Regions from separate parts of the Weizmannia sp. FSL W8-0676 genome, predicted to be linked through region 1. Evidence: predicted binding sites of a transcription regulator. Region 1 holds the regulator's gene; each other region holds the start of a gene.

What was found. The regulator LexA, encoded in region 1, represses DNA repair genes until DNA is damaged. The targets are predictions, from matches to a motif close to CGAACATATGTTCG.
Region 2: a site for LexA is predicted at 3,557-3,570, ahead of parE (DNA topoisomerase IV subunit B). Genes of this name have one in related genera too.
Region 3: a site for LexA is predicted at 2,638-2,651, ahead of NST20_RS08565 (DNA polymerase IV). Genes of this name have one in related genera too.
Region 4: a site for LexA is predicted at 3,037-3,050, ahead of NST20_RS04180 (DNA repair exonuclease). Genes of this name have one in related genera too.

The regions. Positions count from the first base shown of each region.
Region 1 is NZ_CP151954.1:1,627,771-1,633,697, forward strand. Features, by position in the region: gene NST20_RS07895 (recombinase family protein) at 1-205, opposite strand, end outside; gene NST20_RS07900 (LysM peptidoglycan-binding domain-containing protein) at 202-540, opposite strand; gene NST20_RS07905 (hypothetical protein) at 515-673, opposite strand; gene lexA (transcriptional repressor LexA) at 748-1,368, shown strand; gene glnA (type I glutamate--ammonia ligase) at 1,587-2,924, opposite strand; gene NST20_RS07920 (MerR family transcriptional regulator) at 2,994-3,383, opposite strand; gene NST20_RS07925 (dynamin family protein) at 3,478-5,927, opposite strand, start outside.
Region 2 is NZ_CP151954.1:1,460,530-1,466,456, forward strand. Features, by position in the region: gene acnA (aconitate hydratase AcnA) at 1-42, shown strand, start outside; gene NST20_RS07050 (FbpB family small basic protein) at 153-287, shown strand; gene NST20_RS07055 (acid-soluble spore protein N) at 354-497, shown strand; gene tlp (small acid-soluble spore protein Tlp) at 525-755, shown strand; gene NST20_RS07065 (thioesterase family protein) at 962-1,381, shown strand; gene NST20_RS07070 (hypothetical protein) at 1,397-1,699, shown strand; gene NST20_RS07075 (HesB/YadR/YfhF family protein) at 1,753-2,046, opposite strand; gene plsY (glycerol-3-phosphate 1-O-acyltransferase PlsY) at 2,176-2,775, opposite strand; gene NST20_RS07085 (CoA-binding protein) at 2,954-3,367, shown strand; gene parE (DNA topoisomerase IV subunit B) at 3,617-5,596, shown strand; gene parC (DNA topoisomerase IV subunit A) at 5,593-5,927, shown strand, end outside.
Region 3 is NZ_CP151954.1:1,749,365-1,755,291, forward strand. Features, by position in the region: gene NST20_RS08555 (LysM peptidoglycan-binding domain-containing protein) at 1-873, shown strand, start outside; gene NST20_RS08560 (YolD-like family protein) at 990-1,331, opposite strand; gene NST20_RS08565 (DNA polymerase IV) at 1,328-2,563, opposite strand; gene NST20_RS08570 (SDR family oxidoreductase) at 2,715-3,512, opposite strand; gene NST20_RS08575 (IS110 family transposase) at 4,148-5,371, opposite strand; gene NST20_RS08580 (hypothetical protein) at 5,604-5,786, shown strand; gene proC (pyrroline-5-carboxylate reductase) at 5,783-5,927, shown strand, end outside.
Region 4 is NZ_CP151954.1:887,659-893,585, forward strand. Features, by position in the region: gene NST20_RS04160 (YhzD family protein) at 1-152, shown strand, start outside; gene NST20_RS04165 (TerC family protein) at 215-982, opposite strand; gene NST20_RS04170 (permease) at 1,214-2,104, shown strand; gene NST20_RS04175 (TIGR03943 family protein) at 2,117-2,971, shown strand; gene NST20_RS04180 (DNA repair exonuclease) at 3,094-4,365, shown strand; gene NST20_RS04185 (AAA family ATPase) at 4,362-5,927, shown strand, end outside.

The DNA of each region.
Region 1 (5,927 bases):
CAACCTTTTCATTTCCAATGATATCAAGAAGTTCAAGGATACCGGGCCTGTCCAGGTCGTAGCCGCTTGCCCGGTCGCAGATCACCCCGGCCACTTGAAAACCGCGGGAATCCGAAAGCTTCTCCAGCTCTTCCCGCTGCCTCGCCAAAGAAGTTTCCTGGCTTTCTTTTTCCGTGCTTACTCTGCAATATAAAACAACTTTCATTTTTTCGTCTCCCATTGTGATTTCATCGCAAGTTCCCTTTTATCATCCCTGATTTCATTTTTTTCTACCGGAATGACAATTTTTTCGCCGGCTTTGATCATGTTGCCGTTAATCCCATTATGGCGCTCAACCCAGCTGATAAATGCTTCCCTCGACATTTTGCCCTGTTCTGCATACTGACCGGCGATATTCCAAAGCGTCTCGCCCTCTGTAACGCTGATTTTGATATAGTGTGGGGATGGATCCCGCAGACTTCCAATCATGAAAAATCCGAAAACAAGCGCAAGCCCTGCTAAAATCATAACATAATTATACTTTTTCCATAATCGTGACATCTCCATCTTCCTCCCGCGAATATTCGTTCGTCCAATCACCAGTTCTATTATAAAACGAACGCCTGTTTTTCGTCAACATTTTTTTCGAACTTACGTTTGTTTTATCTTCTGCAATGTGATATAATAATAGCAAATAATGGCATTCCTCCCGTTTGCGTCCCCGTACGCAGCGCGGGTGCCAAACAAAACTGCGACGAGGTGGATATAATGGCAAAACTATCAAAACGGCAACAGGCGATACTTGATTTCATCAAGCATGAAGTCAAAACAAAAGGCTATCCCCCTTCCGTGCGGGAAATTGGCCAGGCAGTCGGGCTTGCTTCCAGTTCAACTGTCCATGGCCATCTCGCAAGGCTTGAAAGCAAAGGGCTGATCAGGCGCGACCCTACAAAGCCGAGAGCGATTGAAATTTTGGACCATGATGAAGAAATACCGGCCCAAAATGTTGTCAATGTGCCTATCGTCGGAAAGGTAACAGCAGGCATACCGATTACGGCTGTAGAAAATATTGAAGAGTATTTTCCGCTTCCGGAACATCTTGTCCCGTCTGACGAGTCCGTCTATATGCTGGAAATCGAAGGGGACAGCATGGTGGATGCAGGGATTTTAAACGGCGATTATGTGATTGTCCGCTCCCAGCAGACGGCAAGCAACGGGGATATCGTGGTCGCCATGACAGATGAAAATGAAGCGACAGTAAAAAGATTTTTCAAGGAAAAAGACTACTTCCGGCTGCAGCCTGAAAACCAGACAATGGAACCGATCATATTGAAAAACGTCACCATTCTCGGCGTTGTCATCGGGCTGTACAGGCAAATGGTGCACTGATCAAAAAGAGGCAGTTTCGGCTGCTTCTTTTTTAATAGAGCATATGCGAGTTTGATGGCAAAAATGCCTGTGGCACTTGAGGTTTTCCGGGCTTCCAATCTATTTTTGAAGGAAAAAACGGGGCAATTATCGGGCATTTTGTTTTTCTGAGCGTGAGATGGGAAACTGCCCATTAAACAAAAACCCCTCAAAGCCTTACGCTTCAAGGGGTTTCTTGCTTAATACATTTCGATATACTGGTCGCGTTCCCATTGGTGGACTTGTGTGCGGAACATATCCCATTCAATTTCCTTTGCTTCAAGGAAGTGTTCGATGATGTGATCGCCAAGGGCGTCTACCATTACTTCATCCGATTTTAAGTTTTCCAGCGCCTGCAGCAGCGTGCCCGGGAGGTCGACAATGCCGGCTTCTTCTCTTTCTTCTTTCGTCATGACATAGATGTTGCGGTCGACTGGTTCCGGCGCCTGCAATTTGTTCGCGATGCCGTCAAGCCCTGCTTTTAACAGGACGGCGAGCGCGAGGTACGGGTTCGCAGACGGGTCAACACTGCGCACTTCAACGCGCGTGCTTAAGCCGCGGGAAGCCGGAATACGCATGAGCGGGCTGCGGTTGCGGGCGGACCAAGCAACATAACAAGGCGCTTCATAACCCGGCACAAGCCGTTTATAGGAGTTCACCGTCGGATTCGTTACGGCCGTAAAGTTCGGCGCATGCTTTATGATGCCGGCGATGAACTGGTATGCCGTATCGCTCAGCTGCAGTTCTGCATCGTTCGGATCATAGAATGCATTTTCTTTTCCTTTAAAGAGCGAAAGATTGGAGTGCATCCCGGAGCCGTTCACGCCAAACAACGGTTTCGGCATAAACGTCGCATGCAGGCCGTGTTTGCGTGCAATTGTCTTGACCACCAGTTTAAAGGTCTGGATATTGTCGCATGCCCTGACAGCATCCGCATATTTAAAATCAATTTCGTGCTGGCCAGGCGCAACTTCATGGTGGGATGCTTCAATTTCAAAGCCCATTTCCTCGAGTTCCAATACGATGTCGCGCCGGCAGTTTTCGCCAAGATCCGTCGGCGCCAGGTCAAAATAGCCACCGTTGTCATTCAGCTCAAGGGTCGGTTCATTTTTTTCATTCAGCTTAAAGAGGAAGAATTCCGGTTCAGGCCCAAGATTAAAACTCGTGAAGCCAAGTTCTTCCATTTCTTTCAATACTCGCTTCAGGTTATTCCGCGGATCTCCTTCAAACGGGGTGCCGTCCGGATTATAAATATCGCAAATCAGGCGGGCAACTTTCCCTTTCTCAGCCGTCCACGGGAAAATAACCCATGTATCATAGTCCGGATACAGATACATATCCGATTCTTCAATCCGGACAAATCCTTCAATCGAAGAGCCGTCGAACATGATTTTATTGTCGAGCGCTTTTTCAAGCTGGCTGAGCGGGATTTCGACGTTTTTAATCGTCCCTAAAATATCCGTGAACTGCAAGCGGATGAATTTCACATTTTGTTCTTCGGCATTCTTCAAAATATCTTCGCGTGTAAACTTAGGCATGAACAGTATTCCTCCCTTTAGGCAATAAAAAGTATATATCTAAGCTATAAAACTAGCTTTTCAACAACGTTAATGGAAAAAACGGGGCGCATCGCTCAACCGCTGGCTCGGGCTTTGAAAACGGCCGGCCTGCAGCAGTTCCTGGCGAAGCCGTTTGCGGATTTCTTCATCCGTTACATGATTTTTGACGAGTACCGGCCCGGTTCCGCGGTGGTCGTTCATCAATAAGATTTTTTTGATACCCGCAATATTGATCCCCTGATCCAGCAAATCTTTAATATCAAGAAGCCGGTCGACATCATTTAAGGAATAAAGGCGGCGGTTGCCTTCCGTCCTTGCCGGTGTAATCAGCTCATGTTCTTCATAATAACGGATCTGCCGGGCCGATAAATCTGTCAGTTTCATAACAGTCCCGATCGGCAAAAGCGGCATCGAACGGCGGATTTCTTTTCGACCCATGTTATACGCTCCTTTTCTTTATATTTTTACTATATTCGATGTGAGTTTTTTTGTCAACAAAATGTTAAGTTTTCTCACATCATTTTTATTGCCCTTAGGAAGGCAAAACGAGTTTTTCGCGGATTTCCATCCATTCTGCCACGTCCACGCTCTTTCTAAGGGCTTCAAGGCGGGCATCGAACTGTTCGGCAATATCGAGCAAAGCTTCCGATTGCATTTTTGCAAACTCTTCCTCCAGCCATGATCGGAACGAACCGGCAAGCTTTTCTCCCTGCACGTCAAGATACTGCTGTGCAAGCGGTTCGAACACGTCCTGCAGTTCTTCCTGCATGCCGGCTTTTCCTCCTTTTTCAAAAAAGGTGCGTGCATTTTTAAAATGGCGGAATGCCTTTTCAAAAGGCTTCAAATCCGTCTCCAAAAAAGCCGCAGGAAAATCAGGCGTAGCGTGTGCGCCCGCTTCAAACGTACTGACGGACAAATCAGGAAGCAAACGTTTTATCTCCCTGTTCCATTCCGCGCTTTGGGAGGCGAATAAATTCCGGCAATGGGCTTCAAGCCTTACATTTGTCGCCCGCATCTCCTGCGCAAAATCATAACCGACGAGTTCTGCAAGCTCCTGAAGGGCGCCCGGCAAATCTTTCGCTGCCTTTACCGTTGCCGGATTAAAAGCTTCCTTGAAAAAGTCGGCGAAGCGGTAAAAAACACGCTGTTTCACGTAATAGAGCAGCTCCTTCTGCTCCTGCATAACGCTGTCTGTGAAGAACGCCAGCTTTGTATTTTTCAAAATGGCTTCTGCCTCTTCCCGCCGTTTCCGGAGGAGTTCCCGTTTCGCTTTCTTTGTTTCAATTGATTCATTGGCATCGCGGATCACGGCATCCACCATTTCGAGGCCGCGTTCCAGCTCGTTTTGTGCGGACTGAAGCACCATATTCAGCAAATCATGGTCGAGAAATTGGCGGAACCCGGCTTCAAATTCGGCCATTTTCGCTTCCTTCCGCCTGCCTGAAAGCGCAAGCAGGCTTGATACACCATACAGGCGCGGGTTGCGGATGCCAAAATGGAGCAGCTGCCCCCTGACATAGTCCATCACTTCTTTATATTCTTCACCGGACGAGGCAAGATCAATCGCATTGACAATAAAAAACATCTTATCCAGTTCAAATGCTTCTTTTACCCGCCCGAGCTGGATGAGAAATTCCCTGTCTGCGCGCGCGAAGGCATGGTTATAGTATGTGACGAAGAAAACCGCATCCGAGTCTTTAATATATTCAAATGCCACGCCGGTATGACGGGCATTGATCGAGTCGGCTCCGGGCGTATCGACCAGCGTAATGCCAAGCCTTGTGAACGGGCAATCATAAAACAAATCAATGGACTCAACAAAACAAGACTGGGTTTCATCGGCAACAAACCGGCGGAACGCTTCCATTCCGGCATTCAAGTTCTGCCCGGCCCGCCCGTTGAAATCAGGGAAGCCTTTCGCAAAGGCACGCAAAAAAGAGAGATGGACTTTTTCGTTTGCTTTGCTCGTTTCTTTTGCGTGCAAAGTTTCAATTTTTTCAAGCGCTTCCCCGAAAGAACGGCAGCCGAGCCCGAAAACAGCGAGCGACTTGTTGACATCTTCCAGCATCTGTGCCTCCGTTTTCAGCTGGACGGCTGCCGTTTTATGCGGATGTGCCGCATCAGGCGGGCAGATCCGGCAAATGGCTGCTGTTGTCGGATTCGGTGAAACTGGCAGCACTTTTTCGCCGGCAAGCGCGTTTGCAAAAGACGATTTTCCCGCGCTGAACGCGCCGAACAGCGCAACGGTATAGCGGCGGTTTTTCAGGCGCCTGCTTTTTGTACTGAGCGTTTCGGTATACCGTTTAAAACCGTGCTGATCTTTTAGCAGCGTAATCGCCTGCTCCATTTTGGCAAGCGCGGTTTCAAGTGGCAATGTGCCGGCTTGTTTTTCTGCCGGGGCGGAGGTTTCTGTAGCCTTGCCGGTTTCTTCCGGCTGTTTTGCATCCTTTTCCCCGCGGTACACCCGGTAATGCGCCTTTTCATCCGCCCATTCTTTCTCTATTTCAGCCAGCAGCTGTTCCGGATGTGCGGCAGGTGCTTTCAGTTCAGCCCGTTTTTCGACAAGCTGCCTTTCTATTTTTTCAAGATGCCTGTAAGCCTCTGCCAGTTCTTTTGCCTGCCCGGCCTTTTTCCGGGCCATTTTAAGCTGTTCCTCTGTTTCCAAGGCAGCCTGCTTCAGGACGGGCGCTTTCCAATCGTCCCAAGCCTGGCGGGCGGAACGTTTTATTTCGTCCGAGACATTTTCGCAATAATGGAGGATGTAGTCGCCTGTCAGCCGGGCGCCCTCTTTTACCTGGGCGGCAAGCATTGCTTCGCTGAAATCTGCTTTAAGCATGCCGGCCTGTTGTTCCAGCATTTGCGCGCCAGCGAGATGGAGCGTTTTTAAAGCTTCTTGCGCCAGCGGGCGGAGATGCCAGTCGATTTGTGCCTCAACATTGGCTTTCAGGGCGGCATAGAAATCATGGAGCCGCTGTTTTCTTG
Region 2 (5,927 bases), 170 kb from region 1:
AAACTGCAGCAGTCCAAAAATGAAGTGCAATCAAAATCATAATGTTTAAAAAAGCTGCGGCAGAAGCCGCAGCTTTTTTTTTTGAACCAAATTTATAATTTTTCCCATAATTGCCCATACTAAGTAAAAATACTTGTAAGGAGTGGGCAAATATGAGAAAAACCCATAAAAAGACCTTTTCGGATCTTGTTGCCGAAAATAAACAGGAACTGTTGCGCGACAGGGATGCGCTGATGCGGATAGAAGAACGGCTGGACCGGAAACACGAGATGAAATTAGCAGAATAAGCCACTGTTTGTGGATCATAATCCGCTTTCCTCCGGGGGAAAATGTATGAGGAGGGGGGAGATGTGATGAGCAATCCAAACAAGAAAAGCAAATATTTCGTTCCCGATCATCTTGGCACGCAGCCGCGCGGATTTTCCGGCAATAAGGGGAAGAAGATGCAGGACCGTTCGGGACAGCATGCACAGGTGATACAGACAAAAGGGGAGTAGCTTCAACAGCCGAAGGAGGAGAACACAATGGCGCATAACCGGCCGAAACCGGACGACCGCAGCGATAATGTGGAAAAACTGCAAAACATGATCCACAATACGATCGAAAACATGGAAAGTGCGGAAGAATCGCTTGCTGTTACAAGTGATGAAACGCAAATCCAACAAATAAAGGAAAAAAATGAGCGGCGCCGTGAAAGCCTCGAAGCGATGAGAACCGAGGTAAAAGACGAAGCCGCATACAAACAGCAGCAATAAACGAAAACGGCCTTTCGACGGAAAACAGCAGCGTTTCTTTGGAACCACGCCTTTTCCCTCTCGGAAAGGCCGTTTTTTCTCTCCTTTTGCTGCGGCCATGCATGTATCCGAAGTTTTCCCCGCCCCGTATCAGGCATCCTTTTAGGAGGGGGAATTTTCTTTATGCTAAAATAAAATTGACTGTACATATGAAAGAGGTGTCCGGGATGTTTGTATCAGAAACAGAAGTCAAAGTGCGGTATGCGGAAACAGACCAAATGGGGGTTGTGTACCATGCCAATTATCTGATTTGGATGGAAGTGGGGCGGACGAAATTAATCGAAGACCTTGGCTTCCGTTATGCGGATATGGAAAAGGATGGGATTTTGTCGCCGGTCATCGATATTCAAATTTCATACAAAAAACCGGCCCGTTACGGGGAAACAGTGACCGTAAAAACATGGGTCGATGCATATGACGGACTGCGCGTAAAGTACGGATATGAGATTTACACAGAAACCGGCGACCTTGCCGTGGCCGCGAGTTCAACACATGTCTGCGTAAAGAAAGACAGCTTCCGACCGGTTTCGTTCCGCCGCCTCTACCCAAAATGGCATAAAGCATATGAAAAAGCAAAAAAATCATAAAGCGGGGGGATGGATTTGGCTTTTGGCATACACCGCAACCAGCTTAAAGCGTGGAAAGCGGCGATTGACCGCGGGGAGATTGCGTTTTTAACGCATTTTTGGCTGGACGACCGTTTCCCCGGCGCAAAATCGGTCACAAAAGTCGGCTGTAAAGATCTTGAGAAACTAGCTGCATGGGGAGCGCGCTACCAGCTAAAAAAAGAATGGATTCATGTCCGTAAAGACGGTTACAGCCATTTCGACCTGCTTGGCAGGAAGCAGCGAGAAATTTTGCAAAAAGAAGGGCGCCTTGCGGAAGCAAAAAAATTTTTAAAATGAAAAACCGGCATCACTGGCAGCAAAAAAGCAAAAGCTGCCGGATGATCCCGGTTTTAACCTTTTTTATATTCATATACCGGTTCATCCCGTTTCGGGTCATACCCGATATACAAATCATGGCCGTCAAAATACCATTCGTCCGTGCTTTCAATGAAAAAGGCATTGCCGTTCCGTTCAACGGCCGCCGCCGGATCGTCGGGAATGTCCTTTTGAACGCCAAGTGAAAATCCGTGCTGGATAGGCGTGGAACCGCCATATTTGGCAAAAAAGCGGACGGATTCGCCGTCATCCAGTTCCAGTTCCCTTTTAAACCAGTTTACCGCCTCATCTGTAATGTGCATTTTCATGCCGCCACTTCCTTCCAACTGCGCCTTTTGCATTTTCATTATAGACCAAAGCACGCTTTTCCCCTAACCTTTTGCCTCCGGACCGGTTCCGGGTTTGCAGGAAACATCGGGTTTTAAAAAACGGCTGCCTTACAGCCACTTGACTTTCGGCTCGGTCTTATTTTTAATCCGCTTAATATTGGCTTTATGGCGGTAAATAATGAAAGAGGCGAGCGCCAGAACGATGACAAACAGCGGCCAGTCATGCGTCACGATCATATAAATGAGCGTATACAGGATGCCAAAAAAAGCCGCCATGATGGAAGAAAGCGAAACATATTTGCTTATTTTTAAAGTAACCAAAAAGACGATAATCACCATAACAAACAAGGGCCATTGGTAGGCAAGGACAACGCCTGCAGAAGTGGCCACCGCTTTGCCGCCTTTAAATTTGGCAAATACCGGAAGCATATGGCCGATCACCGCAATCAGCCCGATTAAAAGCGGGTGCACCGTATGCTCCAGTCCAAAAAAGTGGGGCAATAAGGTGGCAATCGTCCCTTTCAGAATATCCACCACTGTTACGACACTGCCGGCTTTGATGCCGAGCACGCGGAATGTATTGGTTGCGCCGAGATTCCCGCTGCCGTGCTCGCGGATGTCTATCCCGTAAAAAAGCTTACCAACGATCAGGCCTGTCGGGATTGAGCCGAGCAGGTAAGCCAAAAGGACCATCAGGGCAATAGTCATGTGCAAAACTCCTTGGAAAAAATCTATGCTTATTGTAGCATGTTCTTAAAGGAAAGAGGAATATTTTTTGCCGATTCTGTGCAGATTTTCGCGCCAGGCAGGAATTAGAAAAGATCAAGCGAATGTTTAAGATGGGACCGGACTGGCGAAAGTACAAGAAAGGAGAGGGGTTGATCAAATGGCAATAGAAAATCCGAGCAGGGAAGAAATCAGGGAAATTTTACAAAAAGCAAAACGGATTGCAGTGGTAGGATTGAGCAATAACCCGGAAAAAACATCTTATATGGTAGCCAAAGCCATGCAGGATGCCGGTTATGAGATTATTCCGGTCAATCCGAAAGCAACGGAAATTCTCGGGGAAAAGGCTGTTCCGTCTTTAAAAGATATCGAAGGCCATGTGGACATTGTCGATATTTTCAGGCGGCCCGAATATTTGCCGGAGCTGGCACGGGAGTTTGATGAAATCGATGCGGATGTTTTCTGGGCGCAACTTGGCATCGAAAACGAAGAAGCGTACCGGTTTTTAAAAGAAAAAGGCTATACGGTAGTGATGAACCGCTGCATTAAAGTGGAACATGCCCTGACAAAATAGGCTTTTTCATGCAGGCGCCAGCTTAAAGGGCGCTTGCTTTCTTTATATTTGCCCAATCAAGCGGCCGTTTGCCGGAGAAGTTCCATAACCGTTGCTTTGCCCCTGCGTTATTTCCGCATACCCTTTACAAATTCCGTTTTATCGATAAAATGAGTATGATAAAAACGGCAAATGATGTTATAATGAGAACGAATATTTGTTCCTATGAACGGCGGATGCACGTGCTTTGCAATTGAAAGGGGAATAGATGTGGCGAAGAAACAAAATATATTGGAATATAACGATGATGCGATCCAGGTGCTGGAAGGGCTGGAGGCAGTAAGGAAAAGACCGGGCATGTACATCGGGTCGACCGATGCGCGCGGTTTACACCATCTTGTCTATGAAATCGTCGACAATGCGGTGGATGAGGCGCTGTCCGGGTACGGAAACCATATCATCGTCAACATTCACAAAGATAACAGCATCAGCGTCCAGGATTTTGGGCGTGGCATGCCGGTCGGGATGCACAAGCTCGGCAAACCGACGACAGAAGTGATCTTGACGATTTTGCACGCCGGCGGAAAATTCGGGCAGGGCGGCTATAAAACGAGCGGCGGCCTGCACGGTGTCGGCGCGTCTGTCGTGAATGCCCTGTCGGAATGGCTGGTTGTTACGATACACCGCGACGGTTATGTGTATGAACAGCGTTTCCGTGACGGCGGCAAACCGGAAACAACGCTTGAGAAAACCGGGAAAACCAATAAGACCGGCACAACGATACACTTTAAACCCGACCCGTCCATTTTCAGCACCATCACTTTTAATTACGATACATTATGCGAACGGTTGCGCGAATCGGCCTTTCTTTTAAAAGGGTTAAAAATTGAAATCACCGATGAACGTTTCGGGCGGCATGATCTGTTCCACTACGAAAACGGCATTGAAGCCTTTGTCCAGTACTTGAACGAAGGAAAAGAAGTGCTCCATCCGGTTGTGTTTATCGAAGGGGAAACAAACGGAATCGAAGCGGAATTTGCCTTTCAGTTTAACGACGGCTTTTCGGAAAACATTTTATCCTTCGTGAACAACGTGCGCACGAAAGACGGCGGCACGCACGAGGCTGGGGCAAAAACGGCCTTGACGCGCGTCGTGAACGATTATGCAAGAAAAACCGGACTGTTAAAAGAAAAAGATAAAAACCTCGAAGGGACGGATATCCGCGAAGGGCTGTCCGCCATTATTTCCGTCCGCATTCCGGAAGAGCTGCTCCAATTTGAAGGGCAGACGAAAGGAAAACTTGGCACAAGCGAAGCCCGCTCTGCAGTTGATACGATTGTTTCGGAGCACCTGTCTTATTTTCTTGAAGAAAACCCGGATACGAGCAATCTTTTGATCCGGAAAGCCATCAAGGCGTCGCAGGCAAGGGAAGCAGCGAGGAAAGCGCGGGAAGAAGCCAGAAGCGGCAAAAAACGGAAGAAATCGGAAACGACTTTATCCGGAAAGCTGACGCCGGCGCAAAGCCGCAATCCGCAGCGGAATGAATTGTATCTGGTTGAAGGGGATTCGGCGGGCGGTTCTGCGAAACAGGGGCGCGACCGGAAATTCCAGGCTGTTTTGCCGCTGCGCGGAAAAGTCATCAACACGGAAAAAGCAAAGCTTGCGGATATTTTTAAAAATGAAGAAATCAATACCATTATTTATACGATCGGTGCCGGCGTCGGCCCTGAATTCAATTTGGAAGACGTCAATTACGACAAAGTCATTATCATGACCGATGCCGACACGGACGGTGCCCACATCCAGGTGCTGCTTCTCACGTTCTTTTACCGCTATATGCGGCCTTTGATCGAAGCGGGAAAAGTTTACATCGCGCTGCCGCCGCTTTATAAAGTCAGCAAAGGCACCGGCAGGAAAGAAATCGTGGAATATGCGTGGACCGAAAAAGAATTGGATGAAACGATCAAAAAAGTCGGACGCGGCTATATCCTGCAGCGTTACAAAGGGCTCGGCGAAATGAATGCCGACCAGCTTTGGGAAACGACGATGAATCCGGAAACGCGGACTTTGATCCGTGTCCGCATTGATGATGCGGCCCGTGCCGAACGGCGGGTGACCACGCTCATGGGCGATAAGGTCGAACCGCGCCGGCAATGGATTGAAAATCATGTGGAATTCGGGCTTGAAGACGATACCAATATTTTAGACAATGAGAATTTGATGATTGAGGAAGGGGACATGAACGGATGAAGACGGCTGAACGTTTTCAAGATTTGCCTTTGGAAGAGGTGCTGGGCGACCGATTCGGCCGGTACAGCAAATATATTATCCAGGATCGTGCCCTTCCGGATGCGCGGGACGGCCTGAAGCCGGTGCAGCGGCGGATTCTGTATGCGATGCATGTAGAGGGGAACACCGCTGACAAGCATTTCCGGAAATCGGCAAAAACGGTCGGCAACGTCATCGGCAACTACCATCCGCACGGGGATTCTTCCGTTTATGAAGCGATGGTGCGGATGAGCCAGGACTGGAAGCTGCGAAATGTGCTCATCGAGATGCACGGCAATAACGGGAGCATTGA
Region 3 (5,927 bases), 120 kb from region 1:
CGCTATACATTCCGCGAAGACGGCAGCCTGACGCCGCTCAACGACCGCTCCGTCCTTCAGGCAGCGGAAGCAAACGGCGTCCTTCCACTTTTAATCCTGGCCAATTTCACTTCGGAAGGATTCAGCTCCGATCTGGCTGCCCGGCTGCTTCGCAATGAAACATTGCAGGAAACTTTGATCAGCAATCTTCTCGCCACGATGCGGCAAAAAGGGTACAGGGGCATCAATTTTGATTTTGAATACGTGTATCCGGAAGACCGCGACCGTTATACGGCGTTTCTCAGGCGCGTCGTCCGCCGGTTCCGCCCGGAAGGCCTGCTCGTCTCGACTGCGCTTGCGCCGAAAATTTCCGGCACGCAGCCGGGGCTGCTTTACGAAGCCCACGATTACGGCGCACACGGGGCGATCGTTGATTTTGTTATTTTGATGACGTATGAATGGGGATGGGCCGGCGGCAGGCCGCGTGCCATCGCCCCGATTCCTGAAGTGAGGCGTGTCCTTGACTATGCCGTTACCGTCATTCCGCGGAATAAAATCATGATGGGGGCGCCGCTTTACGGGCGCGACTGGAGAATCCCGTGGCGCGCAGGCACAACGGCGCGTACGATCAGCCCGCAGGAAGCTGTTTCCCTGGCGGCACGGTACGGGGCTGACATCCGCTACCACCCGACCGACCAGGCGCCTTATTTCCGTTACACCGATGCATCAGGCCAGCAGCATGAAGTCTGGTTTGAAGACGCGCGCAGCATGCGGGCAAAAATCAATTTGCTGAACGAATACGGGCTGCGCGGAATCAGCTACTGGGTGCTCGGCAATCCGTTTCCCGAAAACTGGGTCGTGCAGCAGGCGCTCATTCAAGCAAGAAAACGGTAATCCACAAAAAACGGACGGATGCTGTTTCATGGAATGCTGCTTTTTGCCGCATTTCCCTGCATCGCCCGTACGAAAACAATCCGCCCGGCAGGCCTTTTCAGGCTTGCCGGTTTTTTTCATGCCTGCTCCACTTCCGTCACCGCGGAAAGTTTGATCGATATCCGCTCCCCTGTCTCCCCTGCCAGCTCCAGCCTTTTTTCAAGCGGCTGGAATTTTGTAATGGTACCGGTGGCTGTAAGAAAATCCCCCGCTTCAAAGAAACGGACCGTAACCGGCACGTGCAGCCGGCAGGCAGATACGAGCATGCGGTTCATCTCTTCAAGCTGCTGCTCATCGAGTTCGGGTTTTGCCTGTTTCTCCTGTTCTTTCTGCCATTTTAAAAGCGCCTGCTTATGCTCGGGCAAAAACATGCGTGACCCTTCCCAAAGTTTGTTGCCGCGCTGCAAGCGGCCGCTCATTTGTAATGCCCTCCTATCTTTTTGGCACGTTCAAGCGCCTGACCGGCCTCAAGCAGCGACACGGCGCGGATGACGGCGCCGGAACCGTATTTCTGCTTGATACGGTCGACCGCATACCCGATCTTTCTTTCCCCCTCCCTGTTTTCAAACAGATCAAGCTGCCGGATAGTATCCCGCGACAGGCGCGACAGCCCGACGCTGATACGGCGGACCGGGTTTTTGTCCCAAAACGAAAGAAACAGCCGGCATGCCGCCCGGTAAACGTCCATTGTCCCGTTTGTCGGTGCCGCAAGCGTCATCTGGCGGTGAAAGCCGGACGGATGTGCATCATCCGCCCCCTGGCAGCCGACCGAAACACAAGCGCCCATGACACCTGAAGTACGCGCCCGGAAACAGACTTCCTCGCAAAGTTCAAGAAGGGCGACTTTGATTTCATGCTCAAAATCGGCGTAGTCGCGCGGCAGTGTCATCGCATGCCCGATCGCTTTCTGCCCGGCGTGCGATTCCCGCAAGACGGGCGACTCATCAATACCGTTTGCCGTCTCCCACAGCACCTGGCCGCCAATCCCCCACCGTTTTTTTAAAACGGCAAGCGGAAAGCAGGCAAGCGCGCCGATTGTATAAATGCCGAGCCGCTTCAGATGCTGCTCCATCCGGCTGCCGACACCGAACATCCTGCCAACCGGCAAAGGCCATAAATGCGTTTTGAGATGATGATGGTCCAGTTCAAAAATGCCGGTTTTGTTTTTCTTTGCAAAATGGTCGCACGCCATTTTCGCCAGCACTTTGTTTGGCCCGATCCCGCAGCGAGCATACACGCCGGTTTCTTCCATGATGTCCCGCTGGATTTGCGCGGCGATCTCGCGCGGCTCCCCGAACAGCCGCCTGCTGCCCGTTACATCCATGAACTGCTCGTCAACTGAATACGGTTCAACCATATCCGTATAGCGGGCAAGAATCGAAGAAATCTGCACCGATACATCGAGATAGCGCTGCATGCGCGGCCGGACGATGACGGCATCCGGGCAGAGCTGCTGCGCTTCCCACAGGCGGAGCGCATTCTTCACGCCGCGCTTTTTCGCGAGCGGGCAGGCAGCGAGCACCACCCCGGACCGGCGCGCCGGATCGCCCGATACAATTACGGGTTTATCCCTGTATGCCGGATGATCGGCTTTTTCCACACTTGCATAAAAAGACTGCATATCGACGAGAAAAATCACACGCTGGCTCATCTTTCAACCCCTCTTACCTTAGAAACTGAACAACCAACACGAACTATAGTTCTTATTCTATTCCTCATTATAAACGAATATACGTTCTTTCGCCAATTGTTTTTTCAGGCAGAGGGGCTATATTTTTCCAAAACGCGCATCACACCGGCTGCTATTTTTTAAAGAAAGCCCGCCGTCCGAGCCTTTCCACAAGCCCGGGGAAAAGCCCATGGATGGCGGCGGATGCATTCATCCATTTTGGCGCATTGATTTCACGCCGGTTTACAAGCATCGTATCTGTAACTTTTTCTGCAAGTTTTTCGGGATCCAGCATCCATTTTTCAATATTTTTCCGGTAAGTGCCGGACCGGTCGGCAATGTCGAAAAAACCGGTTGCAATCGGGCCGGGATGAACGGCTGTCACATAGACGCCGAACCGTGCCATTTCCATACGGAGGCTGTCCGTAAAGCCGCGCACCGCAAACTTGCTCGCCGCATAGACGCTTGATTTCGGGGTCGCCATTTTGGCCGCCTGGGAAGCAATATTGATAATATGGCCGGCGCGGTTTTTTTGCATATGCGGGACAACCGCCTTGGTGCAGGCAATGAGCCCGATGACATTGACATCAAACATCCCCCTGACATCCTCCATGCGGATATCCTGCACTTCATCAAAAACGCCGAAACCGGCATTGTTCACGAGCACATCAATATGGCCGCAGCGGTTATAAATCGCTTCAAAAACAGCAGGAATTTTGCCGTGTTCCGCCACATCGCAGCGGACGGCCAGACACGAAACCGGGTAAACTGCTTCGATCTCCGCCTTGATTTTTTCAAGTTTGTCAAGGCTTCTGGCGAGCAGAACAAGGTTAGCCCCGTTTTTGGCGGCGGCAAAGGCGATTTTTTCCCCGAGGCCGCCGGAAGCACCGGTAATCACGACCGTTTTCTTCCGGATCCGTTTATTTGCCATGTTGCCATTTTCTCCCTTCTATCCTGAAAATTTGTGCTTGTCCATTTTTCCTCAGCTGGTGCCGTTTGCCGTGGCATGGATGCCTATTCTGAAAAATGGCGCCGGCTAATTTTCATGCTTACACCCGTCAGGCGTTCATTGCGGCATGCACGCCGGGCACGGATTTTTTATCTGAAAATTCGTGGAACCATCCTTGACAACTCCCCGATTTTTCTTCATAATAAGTAATACCATTTTGATAAGCGATCGGCTGTGACCAGGACCAGTAAGCCAGGTATGATGCAAGAGAGCGGGGTTCTCAGGCTGGAAGACTCCGCCATCCGCTGCCCGGTCGAACCTGCCTGTGAGCTGTTTGGCAAAACCAAACCGGATGAAAACCGTTAACCAAATGAGATGCAGGATGGATTCCTGCAATAAAGGTGGTACCGCGGAACATGCCCTTTCGTCCTTTACGGATGAAGGGGTTTTTTGCTTTGAAAGTCCTACGGTGTGATGTCAAGGGTTAAAAACAAGTGAATTGGAAATTTTGTTGGCTCTATGTCATAAAAATGGCAATACTGAACTAAGCCTCCAGATAATTGGAATAATCTGGAAGTTTTCAAGTTCAGGCTATCGATGATGGTTACCTGGTTACCTCATCGCGTCACCTTCTTTTTCGGCGCATAAATTTGATCGTTGCGGAGCAGCGCATCGATCAGGCGCACCAGTTTTCTTGCCGTTAAGACGAGGGCGCGTTTGTGTGAGTGCTTATGCACCTCACGATATTTCTTTTGGTAAAAGGCGCGGTACTCAGGTTCGTGTCGCCGGACCAGATTGGCAGCCTCAACCAGGTAATACCGGAGATAACGATTGCCTGTACGCGCAAGCATTTTGTCATCAGCCTCAAAATCACCCGATTGGTGGCGGGGCCAGAACAATCCGGCAAATTTTGCGATCGCGGCTTGGTCGTCAAAGCGCTCAATGTCGCCGATTTCAGCGAGAATCCCAGCACAGCTCACCGGGCCTATTCCCGGAATGGTCTGGAGGGTATTCGGGATTCCATCAAGAACGCGGGCAATCGCCTTATCCAAATCCTTGATTTGGCGTTTAAGATGCCGGATGATCTCAATAGAACTGCCCAGGACCAAGTCAATCGAATCCTCCACACATTTAGAAAGCCGGTAAGAGGACCGGGCAGCTTTTTGGATGGATGCGGCCAAATCCTCGGGATCGCTAAAGCGGCCATGGCCTTTGGTCTGGAGATACATCGCTAAGTCCTCCAGAGGCATTTGGGCAATTTCATCGAGGCTATAGGCCTCAAGCAAAAATTCCGTTATGGCATGGCCGAAGACCGATGTATCCACTTCAAGGTTAAAGGCACTGAATTTGAAAAACAGATGATTCAAAAATACCTGTTGTTCCCGGGTTAAACTTTGAATCAGGTGATAGCGCATCCGTGTTAACCGTTGAAGGGCAAGGTATTGTTCTGACTGAATCACGGATTTCGGCAATCTCCCGAAACGCAAGCGGTCCGCAATTACCCAGGCATCTTTGGGATCGGTCTTGTCCATCTCGGCATAAGCCTTTTTGAAATTTCTCACCAGCTTCGGATTCAGGGTAAACACCTTTGTACGACGCTGTTTCAGCTCGGGATCTTCATGGAAAAACATTGCCGGGTGCCAACTATACACAGATGTGGCCTCCATGGCGATCTGGATGGTGTCATCCGCCTCCGCATGTTGGAGGATGGTGTCTCTTAACTCAGAGGCACCGGGAAGATTGTTTGTCACCGTTTGGGTGGCTAACGTTTCCCCCATTCCATCCATCAGGCAGGCATCGAGGTTTTTGGAGCTCACGTCAATACCGACAAATAAGGGCATATGATTTCCTCCTCTCTGTATTGGGATCGATGGAATCGGACGCTTCGGGATATCCCCAGATGGCTTGCCGATCTGTCAGCCTCGCGTATGAGAACTCATCCGGGCCGTGGGCTGCCTGGAACTGCTCATTTCCAGCACGGAGATCCGGAGGAACGGCCTACGGGTTAGACGTTCAAGCAAGAACCTGGGGATGCAGACTTTTCGAGTAGTCAGGCTACAAGGAGGGGAAGCATTGACCCAAACGATCCTAAGACCATTATCCGGGAACATCGCGAAGCGTCCAAGTCCGAACTTGTATTCCGGGCTCGCCCGGAATACAAAATCTTATATTCACTTGTCAATGAGCAGCAGAATGAACTGGAAATTGACATCCACTTTGGATTTAAACTTATTATACGAGGAGGCATTTGCATGAAAATCTCATTTATTGGCGCCGGGTCCATGGCCGAAGCGATGATCAGCGGCATGCTTGAAAAAAGAATCGTAAAACCTGGGGACATCCGCGCCCATAACCGCACGAACAAAAAAAGGCTCCACACTTTGGAACAGAAATACG
Region 4 (5,927 bases), 740 kb from region 1:
CAGGGGAAAAGATTCTCGATGAAGGTTTTGAAGCACAGGATGACACGGAAGCGAAGAAAAAAGGGGAGGCGCTTTTAAAAGAAAAAGGCGTCCATGAGAAAACGCACCGTTGCGTATCCCCTGAAGGAAAACTGATTTTGTTCCACCGGTAAAAAGAACCCGGGCCAATCCAGCCCGGGTTCTTTTAATGGGGAACGGCGTAAGTTCTGCGCCATTAATGGATATGGACATGCTGCTTAACATCCTGTTTTATATCCTGTTTTACTTGCTTAACCTGCTTTGCCGCCGTCCGCCGGTTCGAAAGCCAGCCAAGAAACAAAACCAAAACCGTAAGAAAGCCGCCGATCGTATACGTTAACGGCCCGTGTGATATATCCAGCCATTTCAGGATTTGCTCATCTTTAAAGAGCATTTCCGCCGCTGTCCAGGCGAGGATGCCCGACCCGGCATAGGCAATCCAGCTGTAACGGTTCATCGCTTTTACAATCATCTTTGAACCGAATATCATAACCGGAATACTGATGGCAACGCCGAGGGCAATCATGCCGATATGCCCGTTTGAAGCACCGGCCAGCGCCACCACATTGTCGAGGCTCATAATTGCATCAGTCATGATAATCGTGCCGATCGAAACGAGCAGCCCATTTTTTGCTCTGACTTGGACATTTTCATCTCCGCCGCCGAGCACTTTATATGCGATCCAAAGAAGCAAAAGCCCGCCAATGACATTTACATAAGGAATTTTCAGCAAAGCAACGATCGCCATTGCCAGCAGAATTCTTAAAATCACCGCACCGGCTGTCCCCCAGAAAATCGCTTTGTTTTGCTGTTCGCGTTGCAGTTTCCGGGTCGCCATGGCGATCACAACCGCATTGTCGCCCGATAAAATGATATCGATCATAATGATCTTAAGCAGCGCAACAAAAGCCCCGGCAGAAACAACCAACCCAAAGTCAAATATAGATACCGGCAATTGCTTCATTCCCTTCACGTTCTTAATACTAGTTCATTTGACACTATCATAACACAGTCCGGCCCAAAAAGTAATAGAATCGCATGGGTTTCATCAAATTGGAAATCATTTTTTCACATGGTTTTCCTGCTTGCCTGCCATTTCCCGGTTTTCTTCATTTACGCCAAAGAAGACTTATAGTATCCTAGTTGGGAGAGTTTTTTTGTGAGTGTGATAGAAAAAAGGAGACGATATGCCGTTATGGTCCAGTCCTTATTGCAAATGAATACCATTTTTATCAGCATTATCATCGAGGCGTTGCCTTTTATTGTGCTGGGTGTATTCATTTCAGCGGTGATCCAGATGTTTGTCACTGAGGAAATGATTGCAAAAGTGATGCCGAAAAACCGCTTTTTATCCATTGCATTCGGCACCGGGATGGGCGCGCTTTTTCCGGCCTGCGAATGCGGCATTGTCCCGATTACGGAAAGGCTTGTCCGGAAAAATGTCCCGCTTTCTGCTGCCATCGCGTTTATGCTGACGGGGCCGATTATCAACCCGGTTGTCATTTTTTCTACGTTTGTCGCGTTTGGCGATTCCTGGAAAATGGCACTGCTTCGTTGCGGGCTGGCGATTTTTACTGCTGTTTTAACCGCGATTGCGATTTCTTATTTTTTTTCCGAAAACCAGCTTCGCGAATTTGTGGAGGCCAAATTGCACCACCACCATGGCCGCGAAGTACAGCATGCACCGGGTTTTCTGCAAAAAATCACCGGAACGATCGACCATGCGATTGATGAGTTTTTTTCCGTTGGGAAGTTTCTCGTGTTTGGCGGCCTGATTTCTGCCGCCATGCAGACCTTCTTCCGGACGAGTACGCTGCTGTCGCTCGGACAGACAAAAATGGCGGCGATTCTGATTATGATGCTGCTCGCTTTTATCATGTCGATCTGTTCCGAGGCGGATGCCTTCATTGCCTCGTCTTTCAACGGGATGTTCGGGACGCCGGCCATTCTTGCATTTTTAGTATTTGGCGCCATGGTGGATATTAAAAATCTGCTCATGATGATGCATTCATTTAAAAGAAAGTTTGTCTTTTCGATGATCGGGCTGATTATCGTTTTTGTGTTCACGGGTGCATTCTTAATATAGAAGGTGTTTAAAATGTTGCGATTTATCGTATTGTTCGGCTTCGCGTATTTTTTTATGAAGCTGCACGCGACAGGGGATATTAGCAAATATATCAATATGAAGTATGCGTATTTGTCGTTTTCCATGATTTTTGCAATGGGCTTTTTATGTTTATACCAGCTCGTGAAATGGGTCAGGGCGGGAAACGGGGCGCATGACCATCATCACGGCGCCCACCACGGCCATTCCCATGAAACGGATGAAAATACATGGTACAAAAAAGTGTTTACGTACGGCATGATTTTAATCCCGATTGTAACGGGCATTTTTCTTCCGGTGGCCACCTTGAATTCCACCGTTGTCAAAGCAAAAGGCTTCCACTTTTCGATGATTGACAATGATAAGGACCAGTATGCCAATCACCAGATTTTGCGGCCGAATTCCAGCCTTTACTATGATAAGGACCAGTATACAGAAATGGAAAATTCGGATTTAAAAAAGTACAGCAAATTGCAAAGCATCGTCCTCGATGATGACCATTACTTCCACGGGCTTGAAACGATTTACAATTATCCGGGGGATTTTATCGGCAAAAAGGTGGCGATAAAAGGGTTTGTCTACCGGACGGATGATATTAAAGCGAATCAGCTGTTTGTGCTCCGGTTTGGCATTATCCACTGTATTGCCGATGCCGGCGTATACGGGATGCTCGTTGATTTTCCGGGCAATATGGCAAACGTGAAAGAAAATACATGGATTGAGGTTGAAGGGAAACTGGATACGACGTACTATACGCCGTTTAAAGAGAATATCCCGTATTTAAAAGTAACAAGTTACCATAAAAGCAGCGAGCCGAAAGATCCGTACGTATACCGGCAATACAATTAAACGGGTTTGGCATGTTCAGCCATTTTTTTGTTGCCTGAACGTGCCAAACCTTTTATAATGGAGATAGAACATATATTCTGTGAAATGTGTTTTATTACGAACAGTTTGGATTTCACAATAAAATGGCAAACTGCCGTTTATTTTTTCGCGAAAGAGTGATGGCGTTGAAAAGGATTCGCTTTGTCCATGCGTCCGACCTGCACCTTGACAGCCCGTTTGCGGGGCTACGCAAGCTTCCGCCGGCGCTGTTTGAACGGGTAAAGGAGAGCACTTTCCGGGCATTTGAAAATGTTTGTAACCTTACAATTGAAAAAGAAGCGGATTTCCTGCTGATATGCGGGGATTTATACGACGGGGAAGACCGCAGCCTGAAAGCTCAGGTGAGGCTGAAGAAGCAGTTTGAGCGGCTCAAAGAGGCCGGCATTGCCGTATTTGTGCTGCACGGCAATCACGACCATTTAAGCGGGTCATGGACAAAACTGGACATGCCCGGAAATGTCCGGATATTTTCCGAGCGTGTCGAAACCAAATCCTTTACAGCTAAAAACGGGTCGAAAGTCCATGTGTACGGGTTCAGCTACCCGAAGCGGCACGTGCTGGAGAATAAAACGGATGAATACAGGAAAACGGGGGAGGCAGATTTCCATATTGGCATGCTGCACGGTTATCTTGAAGGCGGGACGAAAATGCACCAGCCTTATGCTCCTTTTGCCTTGCGGGATTTGCTGGAAAAGGGGATGGATTACTGGGCGCTCGGCCATATCCACAAACAGCAGATTTTACATACGGATCCCTATATCATTTATCCCGGGAATATCCAGGGGAGAAATCGGAAAGAAACGGGCCCGAAAGGCTGTATGGTTGCCGAAATGGATCCGCTTGGCACGCATACCGCATTCTATGAGACAGCGGACATTTTATGGGAAAAACGTACTGTTTCCGTAAAAGGAGCAAATGATTTTAATCGTCTGTACACAGTTTGCCGCAATGCCCTTGAAGAAGAAAGAAAAGAGGCGCAGGGCGTATTTTTGCAATTGGATATAAAAGATCCGGATCTGCTCGATGATGAAGCACTTGGAAAAGTGAAAAACGGCGAGCTGATGGAAGTACTGCAGGAAGGCGAAGAAGCAGACCGCAACTTTGTCTGGGTACACCGCATCACACTGCCTGAAAATGCCCTCTTATCCGAACGGGATGACGGTTTTATTTTGCAGGAAATGAAGAAGACGCTGGCGCAATTGGAAGAAACCGCCGTAGATGAAGCGGTCTCCCCGCTGTACAGCCACATGTATGCGGGCCGCTACCTGGACTTGGACGGAGACGAAAAGCAGAGGCTCCTGTTGGAAGCGGAAGCGGCTGTTTTTGAGAAGTTGAAAGGCAGGGGGAAACGATGAAAATACGGGAGGTCCATATATACGGTTTTGGCCGGCTAGTTGATTTTCATATGGAAAACCTTTCAGATCTGCAGGTCATTTACGGGGAAAACGAAGCCGGCAAATCAACCTTCATGGCTTTTATCGAAGCCGTTTTATTCGGGTTTCCTTCAAGGCAGCAAAACGGGCAGCGCTATGAGCCGAAATTTTCATCGGTGTACGGCGGGCGGCTCGTCCTGGAAACAGAAAAAGACGGAAACATAACGGTGGAACGGATAAAAGGAAGGGCAGCCGGAGAAGTGTCCGTCACTTTTGCAAATGGCAGAACAGGCGGCGAAGAGGCGCTTGCACATGTTTTAAACGGGCTGAACCGGCAGATGTTCCAGTCCATTTATTCTTTTAATCTGCAAAGCCTCCAGGAAATCCGCAAATTAACAGGCGATGATATCAGCCGCTATTTATTTGCCGCAGGGACGATCGGGACGGATGCGCTGCTTTCGGCGGAACGGGAACTCGAAAAGGAAATGGAAGCGCGTTTTAAACCGAACGGGCGGAAACCGGTATTGAACGTGCAACTCCGGAAACTTCAGGCTATGGAAAAAGAACTGAATCGCCTGAAAGCGGAAAACGGCCGTTACGGCGAATGGAAAGCCCGGCTGGCAGTGCTTGAAGCAGCACAGGCAGAAGCGGAAGCGGAGCTGGAAGCCTTAAGGGGAACGGTTCAGCAGTATGAACACCTCACAAGCCTTTGGCCGCTCTACGCGGAAAGAAAGCATGTCAAACTGCAGCTTTTGGAAATCGGCCCCGTCCGTTTCCCCGCTGACGGAATCCGGCGCCTCGACGGGCTGATGTCGGAATGGCGCGCTTCTTCCGGGCGCCTGTCAGCCGTTAAAAAACAGAAACAGGTGCTGGTGGAAAAAATGGAAGGAGAGCAGCCGGACCCGCTTTTTGTCAGGCATGAAGGGGAGATCAAAAAGCTGCTTGATGACTGGCCGCAATACCGCGGGTGGCAGGCGGAAACGGAGCGCCTCCAATCTGAATGCGACATCCTGGACAGCCAAATCTCCGAATTAGCGGGAATGCTGCATCTTACGGCATCGCAAGTTGAAAAAGTACCACAGCTTGACTTAAGCATTGCGGCAAAAGAAAGGCTCAGCACCCTCGTAAGGGCGTATGACCGCCACCGTACCCGCAGCGATGCTTTACAGGCACAGCTTGAGGACTTGCGGGCCCGGATGAACGCTGTTGAGCAGGAATGCGCACTTTTGGAAAAAGAGCTCGTATCCGAAGAGGCTTTTCGCGATTTATCGGCAAAGCGGCAGGAAAAGGAAAAAAAATCATTGCTTGAAGCCGATATCAGGCGCGGGAAACAGCAGCTTTCCCGCCTGAAAAAAATGGCGGATGAGGTCCGGAAGCCCCCTTTCCTGTTTTTCGGCCTTGCATTATTGTTTCTGATGACCGGCGTGTGGAGTTTTCTCACAGGGCAATACTTGTTTTTGGGCGTTTTTGTGCTCGGCGCAATCGTGTCAGGCTACCATGCTTTCAAGGGAAACCGGAACCCGTTGGAACAAGAAATCCGCGCG